DNA from 2 places in the Citrobacter sp. U14242 genome. Region 2 is predicted to be linked to the other one. Evidence: predicted binding sites of a transcription regulator. Region 2 holds the regulator's gene; the other holds the start of a gene.
The links. Region 2 encodes LexA, which represses DNA repair genes until DNA is damaged. Its sites were predicted from a motif close to TNCTGTATGTACATACAGNA; they were not measured.
Positions count from the first base shown of each region.

Region 1: ACLJXE_RS23775 (DinI-like family protein) is a predicted target of LexA. The motif match lies at 2,849-2,868, and genes of this name have one in related genera.

Region 1 is NZ_JBKGLW010000022.1:8,777-14,753, reverse strand. Features, by position in the region: gene ACLJXE_RS23800 (antiterminator Q family protein) at 133-564, opposite strand; gene ACLJXE_RS23795 (DUF968 domain-containing protein) at 579-1,619, opposite strand; gene ACLJXE_RS23790 (RusA family crossover junction endodeoxyribonuclease) at 1,616-1,975, opposite strand; gene ACLJXE_RS23785 (hypothetical protein) at 1,978-2,178, opposite strand; gene ACLJXE_RS23780 (hypothetical protein) at 2,307-2,552, opposite strand; gene ACLJXE_RS23775 (DinI-like family protein) at 2,596-2,829, opposite strand; gene ACLJXE_RS23770 (YbgA family protein) at 3,059-4,018, opposite strand; gene ACLJXE_RS23765 (DUF977 family protein) at 4,275-4,613, opposite strand; gene ACLJXE_RS23760 (PerC family transcriptional regulator) at 4,619-5,035, opposite strand; gene ACLJXE_RS23755 (ATP-binding protein) at 5,055-5,795, opposite strand; gene ACLJXE_RS23750 (DUF1376 domain-containing protein) at 5,798-5,977, opposite strand, start outside.
Region 2 is NZ_JBKGLW010000013.1:86,259-92,235, forward strand. Features, by position in the region: gene ACLJXE_RS20305 (CsbD family protein) at 1-165, opposite strand, end outside; gene dinF (MATE family efflux transporter DinF) at 302-1,621, opposite strand; gene lexA (transcriptional repressor LexA) at 1,743-2,351, opposite strand; gene ACLJXE_RS20320 (diacylglycerol kinase) at 2,461-2,829, opposite strand; gene plsB (glycerol-3-phosphate 1-O-acyltransferase PlsB) at 3,001-5,421, shown strand; gene ubiA (4-hydroxybenzoate octaprenyltransferase) at 5,481-5,977, opposite strand, start outside.

The DNA of each region.
Region 1 (5,977 bases), on a different contig from region 2:
TGTTAGTTCGCCGCGTCCTGCTGGCCCCAGCTTGAAAGCAGGGGCTAGGAATCATGGTATCATCTGGAAAACACTGCAAATTCAAGCAGATGTTATTACAAATTGCGGTGCGAAATAACAATACTTAACAGACTAAATAGCTTTTTGGAATTCCACAACCCTTTTTGCTTTATATGTGCCAGTATTTTTTCTCGGGCATTCTATATCCATCTCCAGAGTTACATCCACCATCGCCAAGCAACCTTCAATAAAACCCTCAGCAGCCTGCAGTCGCTTTAATACTTGCGTATGGGAAATTCCCAACTTTTTCCCCATAACACGAACGGGAATACAATGGATGTAATACCATTCAAGCATCACACACAAAAGAGGATCATGTTTCTTAAGTCTGGCCATTGCGCAATTAATAATTAACCCATCGTTATCACTGCAAGACAATCTGGTTTTGCATGTCTGGGGCAACAGCCCCTTGAATCCTGCTGCTACTGGAGAATAGTTCACTCCTGAACTATCACTAGCGACCCAACCGCCCCATCGTTTTAAAGCCATCTGAATATCTCGCATGTTATCTCCTCTATTCATGCCAGTACGCCGATTGCCAGCGCACGATCTATAACGCGAAAAACAAGCATCAACTGGTCACCATATTTCGCTTCAAATGCCACAGGATCAGCATGCAACTCATCGTGATGTTCTCTGCACAGTGGTATAACAAACCAGTCGTGCGCCTTTGTTCCCATCCCCCCCTGTCCATGGCCAATCAGGTGATGCGGATCATCTGCCGGTCGCCTACAACATTCGCAGGGTTGAGTTTTAATCCATGCCAGATATCTGGGAGCCATCCAGCGGATCCGCTTTGGACGTTTCATAAAGGTTTGCGGGGACTCAGGATCGACCAGAACACTAATTACGGGCTTAACCGCTGGCACCTGTGCTGGTGCCATGTTCACGGTTACTGTGCTGGCTTTGGCTGTAATGATGCTGGTGGAGGACACGCCAGGTTCGATATCGCATTCACGCATGACTGGCTGATGCTCTTCTGAAGGAATACGAAGCGCCCGGCAGGCTACTGATTCGGGAATTGCGTCGGTAACCCCCATACGTACCGCCCACCAGCAAAGCTCCGCAAGCGACAGTTCTCTGGATGGATCCTGATTAAGCGCCACCATAATGCTATTGATAATCCAGCTAATAACATTACGTCTCGCCAGCTCTGCAAGTTGCTCGCTGTAGTGGTCACGCAAATGGTTATCACAATGTCCACACAGAAGAACCGATCCGGGTTCATGACGCAGAGTGGTTAACTCGTGATAATGGTAATCGCTGTGTGGCCATTGGCAGCAGCCTCCGCCATAACGCAGAAGCCAGTAATCAAGGCCACTCAAACCACCAACTGCCTTAATAACTTTTTCATCCAGGAAGAACGGTCGCAGGGACTCGTCACACGCAAGCGGCTGGCGAACGTCAGGAACACGGCCTGCAGGCAAACGCTCCATACCTGCTGGCTGGCTTTCCACCAGTACACGCTCAGAACTGAATAATGACATCAGCTCACTGCCCGGCTTGAGCAGCACAATTCCAAGTTCACGCGCAACCACGGGTTTAAGCAACGCCCTCATTCTGCAATCTCCCCGATAATTATTTGCCCCTTCTCTCCCCATAATTTAGTGACGCGTGAATCCCAGATGTGAGCATCATCTTCGTAAATGGCATCCATCAGGGCTTTCATCATGTTGTCGAAATCAGGTTTAGCCTGGTGTGGTTTACCATTGAACTCAGCCCGTTTCTTTTTGCTCCAGCTCGCTGGCATCGGAAGAATGAAGGTGACATGTGAACCGCTCTCCGCCAGCTCAACACCCCGCAGACGAACTTCATCACAGAAAGCCCAGTAACGCAGAACCTCGGGGCGTTTTTTCCATTTGTCAGCACGCGTCATTCTGGGCTTGCCCATTGGGGTGATATCGTAGACTTTCACATTCACCTCCAGATCCGTTGTTGCCAGGTTCTGTCCTGACGAGGAGGCTTAGATACTTCCGGCAAGAACGCGCTGATCGTCCAGTGAATAAAGTCATTATCCAGACTACGCTTGGTCTTAATCTGCTTTGCTTTATAGCGGGCTTCCAGTTCGTCAGCCTGCTCAGTGGTGAGTTGGGTGTGTTGAAACCAGCTTTTCTTCATAACGCACCTCTGGATGCGGCAAAAAGAAAATCGCTGGCGTTGGTTAACGTCAGTATGTGGGATTGCTTGAATTGATCTTGCGCCATGGGCTTTTCTCCTGTGGCGCAGCAGGTATAGGTTGTTCAGGCCTATGACGGGAGTGTAACAGATTTCTGGGTAACGCGATAACCAGCCCTTTCCAGCATCTGAGTAAACAACGTAGGTGTACCAATAATTTCATCATCCTGAAGAGGCATGAAAGACACCATGCTACCGCGACGGTACATCAGTGCGCGCTCACACTCAGGAAATGATCGCAGCCTGGCAACGATGACTCCATCGTGACATCTGATGACTGCGTAGCCTTTTTTGGGCAATTCTAATTTTTCTTTCACTTAAACTCCCCCATGCAATCGGGATAAAGTAATACCCAAAAAACTAATAAAACCAGTCGTCAGCGCTTTCCCAGGTCTCCTGGAGGATTTCCTCCACCTTCGTTTTATCGCCCTTATCGCCACCAAAAACTGTCAAGCTATCACCGCCAGCCGTGCGGATAACTAGAGAACAATTTCCATATTGATTCTGAAGTCGCTTAAGCAGCTCTTTCTCAAGTGCGGGTATGGCTCCGCGCGGCAGGTCTTTTGATTTGTTGATCGTAAGTTCTACCTTCATAATTCCCTCTACATCAAAATACTGTACATTCATACAGTATACCTATTGAATCTCATATTCAAGTGGTTAATAGCACTTTTTGCCAAAGCCATGCCGTTGTATACACTGAGCTTTTCCTAGCATTAGGGATTCACTAAATCTGAGTGGCAACACTGTATAGATAAGAAAAAACCCGCCGGAGCGGGTTAAAGATCCAGAGATTAAATAGTTTAAAGGCTGTATTCAAAAACTAATTAACCATCAGGCGTAGGGCTAAATCATCCGGGTAGGGGTCAAAATAGTTCTGAGTAAGCAAATAGCGATCTGGATATTCAGCCAGATAGTGCTTTAGCAAAGTAAGTGGAGCGAGTATCGGCAAGAGTCCACTGCTATAGTTGAGAATAACGTCACGCAGTTCTCCGCGCTGACGTGTATTCAACTGGTTACGGAAGTATCCCTGGATGTGCATCAACACGTTGGTATGGTTTTTCCGTGAGGACGGCTTCTTGAGGATTGCCATTAACTTTTCTCGGTAAAGAACAAAAAATGCTTCCAAATCATTCCACTCATGCATCGAAGCAACAAAAGGCCCAATTTCACGATAGCCTGCTTGGTTATGAGCCAAAAGCTGGAGCTTATAGCGACTATGGAAACTAAGTATCCCATGACGCGTAAGGCCATTAGCCCTTAAGATGTTAAGTTCATTGAGAGCAAAGATGCGCTCGACAAAATTCTCCCTCAGTACCGGATCGTGCAAACGTCCATCTTCCTCAACCGGCAACCACGGATATGCTTCCATTAACGCACCAGTAAAAAGGCCCGTGCCTTCTTTCCGCCCACGATTTCCCATTTCGTCATACAACCTCACTCTCTCCATACCGCAACTCGGTGATTTGGCACAGACAATAAAGCCAGACAAGGTGCTAAGCCCTCGGATATATGGAGTTGTGAATTCAGTCATTTTGTCAGTTATATCCTCACCAGGCTCGTGACTAAAACGCATGCGAATATAACCTTCATTGGTTTGAACCAGGCGCAATGCTGGGCGGGGAACAGATAAACCAATGGACATCTCCGGACAGACAGGCTTGAAAGTTACCCACTGAGCCAGTTCATCCATCGCAAAACCCATTCGTTTATGGCCGCCGTCGAACCGCACAGCTGTTCCGGTCAAGCATCCGCTAATCCCGATAGCTGGTTGAGTGTTCATATCGATACCCTCGTTAATTCAATGCCCACTTCGCGAAAGGAAAATCGTGACTGTTCAAATGATAATACCTAATCTATTTATATCATTCTTATTACAGATAAGCATAACCATGAGGACATCGCCAGCGTAATGAAAAGGAATCAGATAGAGCCGTAAAGTTGAGGTTCCTTCACTCATCCTTAAATCTTACGCCTACCACTAGCAGGACATGCTCAACGTCGAGTAGTGAAAGCCATGTTCCGCCGTTTTTCGGTTGTCATGCTGGCATCCTCCCCACGATATCTATAACCCGGCGCATAACTGCACTTCCCCGAAAATCTGCAGGTAACTCAATAACAGGTTTACTCGATCCGTATGAAAAACGCTGGAGATCGAAATCAATCACAGCCTTCTGATCCCTGAACAAACCAAGACGACCGTAACGAATGAGTTCGCCGCGTTCGGCTGCGACGCGGAAATACTTCTCAGCAGTCTGACGATGCAGCGACAACATCTGTGATGCCTCGCTAACGGTTAAGCGTCCACGGATTTTCACCTCTTCAATGATCACCCGAATAAGTGCCGCCTGCTCTTCTGGTGTATTTGGTCTTGGCATGCTGATCATCTCCGGGCCATACGTAGACATTCATTACGTTGCTGCGCTATACGTGACACTTCAGCTGAACTACGGGCAATGTCTAACATGTCGGTATATACCTTTGCCGCGCGCCGCCAGAGTCCCCGTGACTTAAGGTCTTTCGCCATTTTCTCCGCTAATTGCGTTTCAGCCGGATCGCTTTTCTCTTCCATGAAGGGCAGCTTTACGTCAGGTAATTCTGCATCCGGAGAGATGTTATAAACATACTGAGTTCCGTTGTGAGTGCGCAGGACTGTGCCGCTGACAGTCAGCGCGCGCAGAAACTTACCAGCGGTACCGGATGGAATATCCAGCGCTTCACACACATCACGTAATACGCAGTTCGGGGTATGGCGTACCACTATCGCTACCCGATCTTTCTGAGAGATTTCTATGGTCATTGGTCAATACTCGTTTTAGTTACTTCACGACCCGTAAATGGGTCACATTTTTGCGATAACTTCCCCAGGCGAAATTTACCCAGATACCGTCATCCATGGTTAAGCGGTCCATGACCCGCTCACCCAGAACTTTTGATAATTCGTCATAATTCAGGTTTGTAAGTACACCCACTGGTTTCATTGACGCCATACGGCGATCGATAATCTGATTAAGTAATACCCACTCATTGCGCGTATCACGTTGAACACCAACCTCATCAAGAACAAGCAAATCAACCTTGCACAAATCGTCCAGCAAATCGGACTCAGACTGGCCCTCGTCATAGCACTTGCGGGCGCGAAGCATCAAATCAGGTACTGTCACAACCAGAACGGAATAATCGTGCTGAAGCAGGTAGTTCCCGATTGCCGCGGCAAGATGATTTTTCCCTGTTCCGCAACTACCGCTGAATATGAAACTGGTAAAGCCATTCCCAAAGTTATGGGCGTAGCTCTTTGCCATCGTCAGCGCGTGTTTCTGCCCGTCGTTGCTCACCTGGTAATTTGCAAATGAACACCCCCTGTGCAACTCGCAGATCCCTGAGCGCCCAAAAATCCTTTCTGAACGGTTACGCTGATTTTGTTTTTCCAGCTCAGCTGCGCGCTTTCGCCCTTCTTCCTGCTGCCAGGCCATTAATTCCTGACTGCTGGTAAATTTCGGCTGAACACCTGCAGGCATGAGATTACGTAGACGGCCAAGCAAGTCATGCGTCGATTTCATCGTTACCCCCTGAATCCCGGCGGGATCTGAGTGTCAGGTTGTGAAACGCCAAAGCCAGCCTGTCGACGTGTACCTGCCGATGGTGAGGAAGATTTGGCGCGTGATGTTTTCAGGCTGGAAGCAAAAGTCTGTTCCCACTGGATGTGGTGTTTAACTTTCCCTTCACATTTCCAGTAGTCCCG
Region 2 (5,977 bases):
CTCCGCCTGATCTTTCGCGTACCCGTATCGTTCCTGGACTTTACCTACCAACTGGTCGCGTTTACCTTCAATGACCGTCATATCATCATCGGTCAGTTTGCCCCATTGCTCTTTCACTTTACCTTTGAACTGTTTCCAGTTACCGCTGACTTCGTCTTTATTCATCATCAAGTCCTCATCGTTAGGTTGTGAATAGCGAGAGTGCTGCGCCCGGATACATGCTGTTTTTGCCGGGCGTGATAATAAGTGTAGTCAGGGATTCTGGGTTTTATTTACTATTCAGAATTTTTAACCATAGGCATCAGGCAAACCAGGTGCCCTTACGCCAGTGACGTCGCCAGATGAAGGCCAGTGAAAGACCTCGCAACGCGAGAAAAACGGTTAACGCCAGCCACAAGCCGTGGTTTCCCAGTAGCGGTAAAGCCAGTAGCGTTAACGCGAAACCCGCGGCCGCAACGGCCATGCTGTTACGCATTTCCGCGGCACGCGTTGCGCCAATAAACATCCCGTCCAGCAGATAACACCAGACGCCCACCAGCGGTAAAATCACCTGCCAGATGAGATAGCGATCGGCCAGAAGTTGGATCTGCGGCAATGAGGTCAATAGCGCAATGATCTGCTCGCCGAACAGGGCATAGACCAGGGAAAACAGGATTGCCACGATACCCGACTGCCGGCAAGCCGCCCGCCAGACATCCAGCAACTGGCTGCCATCCCGCGCGCCATAAGCCTGACCAGAATGTGCTTCCACGGCATAGGCAAATCCATCCAGCGCGTAAGCGGTGAACGTCAGCAGGGTCATCAGAACGGCATTGACAGCAATGACATCGCTACCGAGGCGAGCCCCGAGTACCGTGATAGCACCAAAGCAGAGTTGTAACAGCAGCGAACGCAGCATGATGTCACGGTTAAGCGCCAGTAAACGGCGGAAGTTGCCGCGCCACGCAAGCTTCAACATCGCCAGCGAAACCCCACGCAAATGCAGAACGTTGCGTACCATCATCAGGCCGATCAGTAACGTGACATATTCAGCAATCACCGTCGCCAACGCCGCGCCCTGCACGTTCATATGCAGGCCCATCACCAGCCACAAATCGAGCGCGATGTTAAGCACATTGCCAACAATCAGCAGGATCACTGGCGCGCGTGCATACTGGACGCCAAGCAGCCAGCCAAGCAGCACCAGATTGGCCAGTGAGGCGGGCGCGCTGAGCCAACGGATTTCAAGGAAACGTCTGGCCTGCTCCAGCACCGCTTCACTACCTCCCACGATATGCAACGCCAGGCTGATAACCGGTGTACGAAACAGTGCGATAAGCAATCCGGCACCCAACGCCAGCATCAGCGGCTGAACCAGCGCTCGTGCCAGTGCCTGCGGATTTTTCGCGCCGAACGCCTGAGCTGTCAGACCGGTGGTACTCATGCGTAAAAACAGCAGTAACATAAAGAGAAAACTGGTCGCTGTTGCGCCAACGGCAACGCCACCAAGGTAGACCGGGCTATCCAGATGACCAATCACCGCCGTATCCACCAGCCCCAGCAGTGGGACAGTGATGTTGGAGAAAATCATCGGTAAGGCAAGGTGCCAAAGTGCTTTATCAGAGGAGGTAAAGAAAGGCATGGAAAGGAGCCTGAAAAGGAATTAACGCGTTTTTGTAGGCCCGACAAGCGTAACGTCATCGGGCAACTTGCCGGAGAGCGATATAAACGCCTTTTCCGGCCTACAGGAAATCAGCAGATCATTACAGCCATTCACCGTTACGAATCACGCCGACAGCCAACCCTTCAATAGTGAAGCTTTGTTCACGCAGGTCAACGATGATCGGTTTGAACTCGCTGTTTTCTGGCAGAAGCTCAACCTTATTGCCCTGCTTTTTCAGGCGCTTAACCGTGACTTCATCATCAATACGGGCAACAACAACCTGGCCATTGCGCACGTCCTGCGTTTTATGCACAGCCAGTAAATCGCCATCCATAATCCCGATATCTTTCATCGACATGCCGCTGACGCGCAGCAGAAAATCGGCGTTCGGTTTGAACAGTGATGGGTCAACCTGGTAATGACCTTCAATGTGCTGCTGTGCCAGAAGGGGCTCACCGGCCGCGACACGACCAACAAGCGGTAAACCTTCCTCTTCTTCCTGCAGCAGGCGAATACCACGCGATGCGCCAGAAACGATTTCCAGCACACCTTTACGTGCCAGCGCTTTCAGGTGTTCTTCAGCCGCGTTTGGGGAACGGAACCCCAAACGCTGCGCGATCTCCGCACGCGTCGGTGGCATACCTGTCTGGCTGATGTGATCTCTAATGAGATCAAACACCTCTTGCTGCCTGGCCGTTAACGCTTTCATTCCGCCCCCTGGGTGTATATACAGTTATGCTGTGAGTATATACAGCTAAAGGCGAATTTGGAACCGCAAACTGCACAAAAAACAGGAGATTTATGAAGTTGTGGAATCTTTATCGCAAATGCGACCACAACAGGATGCCCCAGGTGATCAGCGCGACAAAAATAGAAAGCAATACCGCAGCCGATCCCATATCTTTCGCCCGGCCAGAAAGCTCATGATACTCAGAACCAATCCGGTCGACGACCGCCTCAATGGCGCTGTTCAGAATTTCAACGATCATCACCAGCATCACCGAACCAATCAGCAGTACGCGGGTAATCGCGTCAACGTCCAGCCAGCAGGCAATTGCTACCCCCAACAGTACGGCAACGCTTTCCTGACGGAATGCCGCCTCATTGATCCATGCGGCACGGAAACCTTTCCAGGAATAGCCTGCTGCTTTGATAATCCGAGTGAATCCAGTGGTATTATTGGCCATCAAAAGAACCTTTTTACATTATTAGCGTTAGTATCATTGTATCGTTACCCTGTTTGTTTCAGGGCATAAGCAAAGCTGCGCGAAGTATGACGGGATACCACAGAAATTCACTAAACTTTCTGATATCCTTGCAGCGCATTTGCATTATTAACCAGAGGCTTTACATCGTTTATGTCCGGCTGGCCACGAATTTACTACAAATTACTGAATTTACCATTAAGCATCCTGGTAAAAAGCAAGTCTATCCCGGCGGAACCCGCCCCGGAATTGGGACTCGATACCTCTCGTCCCATTATGTACGTCTTACCGTACAACTCAAAAGCTGACTTGCTGACACTGCGTGCCCAATGTCTGGTGCACGACCTCCCCGATCCCCTGGAACCGCTGGAGATAGACGGGACTTTGCTGCCGCGCTACGTGTTTATACACGGCGGCCCGCGTGTATTCACCTATTACACGCCAAAAGAAGAGTCCATCAAGCTGTTCCATAACTATCTCGATCTGCATCGCAGCAACCCCGATTTGGATGTGCAGATGGTGCCGGTATCGGTGATGTTTGGCCGTGCGCCAGGGCGCGAGAAAGGCGAGGTCAATCCGCCACTTCGCATGCTGAATGGCGTACAGAAATTCTTTGCCGTCTCCTGGCTGGGACGCGACAGTTTTGTCCGCTTCTCACCTTCCGTCTCCCTGCGCCGCATGGCAGACGAACACGGCACAGATAAAACCATCGCACAGAAACTGGCACGCGTCGCGCGTATGCACTTTGCCCGCCAGCGCTTAGCCGCGGTTGGCCCTCGCCTCCCTGCCCGCCAGGATCTGTTTAATAAACTGCTGGCCTCAAAAGCCATCGCGCGCGCGGTGGAAGATGAAGCTCGCAGCAAAAAAATCTCCCATGAAAAAGCGCAGCAAAACGCTATCGCATTGATGGAAGAGATTGCCGCGAATTTCTCCTATGAGATGATCCGCCTGACAGACCGTATCCTGGGCTTTACCTGGAACCGACTGTACCAGGGAATTAACGTTCACAATGCCGAGCGCGTACGCCAACTGGCGCACGACGGGCATGAAATCGTCTATGTGCCGTGCCACCGCAGCCATATGGACTACATGCTGCTGTCGTATGTTCTGTACCATCAGGGGCTGGTTCCACCGCACATCGCTGCAGGGATCAACCTGAACTTCTGGCCGGCTGGTCCGATTTTCCGCCGTCTGGGCGCATTCTTTATTCGTCGTACGTTTAAAGGCAATAAGCTCTATTCCACCGTATTCCGCGAATACCTGGGCGAGCTGTTCAGCCGTGGTTACTCGGTTGAATACTTTGTCGAAGGTGGTCGCTCACGTACCGGCCGTCTGCTTGACCCGAAAACCGGCACGCTGTCGATGACCATCCAGGCGATGCTGCGCGGCGGTACGCGTCCCATTACACTGGTGCCTATCTACATCGGCTACGAGCACGTGATGGAAGTGGGGACTTACGCAAAAGAGCTGCGTGGCGCGACTAAAGAGAAAGAGAGTCTGCCGCAAATGCTACGCGGTTTGAGCAAGCTACGTAATCTGGGTCAGGGCTACGTTAACTTTGGCGAACCGATGCCATTGATGACCTACCTGAATCAGCATGTGCCGGAGTGGCGCGAATCTATCGATCCTATCGAGTCTATTCGCCCGGCCTGGCTGACGCCGACAGTGAATAACATTGCTGCCGATCTGATGGTACGCATTAACAACGCGGGCGCAGCAAACGCCATGAACCTGTGCTGTACCGCGTTACTGGCTTCCCGCCAGCGTTCTCTGACTCGCGAGCAGCTAACCGAACAGCTCGATTGCTACCTGAGCCTGCTACGCAATGTACCGTATGCTGCGGATTCGACAGTTCCCACACAAAGCGCCAGTGAACTGATCGACCACGCCTTGCAGATGAACAAGTTTGAGGTTGAGAAAGACACCATCGGTGACATCATCATTCTGCCGCGTGAGCAGGCGGTACTGATGACCTACTACCGCAACAACATTGCGCACATGCTGGTTCTGCCTTCGTTGATGGCAGCGATTGTGACTCAGCACCGTCGGATTTCACGCGCCGCGTTACAACAGCATATTGACGCGCTGTACCCGATGCTGAAAGCAGAGCTGTTCCTGCGTTGGGAGCGTGATGAGCTTGCCGGCGTGATTGACGCGCTGGCCAACGAAATGCAGCGTCAGGGTCTGATAACTTTGCAGAACGATGAGCTGCATATCAACCCGGTTCACTCTCGCACGCTTCAGCTGTTGGCTGCGGGCGCGCGTGAAACACTACAGCGCTATGCCATTACCTTCTGGCTGCTGAGTGCAAACCCGTCCATCAACCGCAGTACGCTGGAGAAAGAGAGCCGTACCGTGGCGCAACGTCTTTCCGTACTGCACGGTATCAACGCGCCTGAGTTCTTCGATAAAGCCGTGTTCAGCTCTCTGGTGCTGACGCTGCGTGACGAGGGCTACATCAGCGATACCGGTGATGCCGAACCGGAAGAAACGATGAAGATCTATCAGATGCTGGCCGAGCTGGTCACATCCGATGTGCGTCTGACCATCGAAAGCGCAACGCAGGGCGAGTAAGCATAAAAAAACCGGTCAAAATGAACTGACCGGTTTTTATTTTGCAGGTTAACCCAGAATCAAAGGTGCCAGTAGCTCATCGCCAGCCCTAAGAACAGCACCAACCCCACATAGTTATTGTTCATAAACGCTTTAAAGCAGGCATCCCGTTCACGATCGACAATCAGTTTCTGCTGATAGACAAACAGCGCACCCGCCACCAGCAGTGACCAGTAATAGCCCAGTCCTAAGCCATTCAACCAGCCCACCATCGCCATCAGCGCCAAAACACCAACCTGCAGAATGCCAATAATCAGCTTATCGTTCTGACCAAACAAAATGGCGGTCGATTTAATGCCAATCTTCAGATCGTCATCACGATCAACCATCGCGTACTGGGTATCATAAGCCACCGCCCAGAGAATATTGGCGAGGAACATCAACCAGCAGCTCAGCGGTACAGATTCACTGACGGCGGCGAACGCCATGGGAATAGACCAGCCAAACGCCGCCCCCAACACCACTTGCGGCAGGTGTGTATAGCGTTTCATAAAGGGATAAACCCACGCCAGTGCTA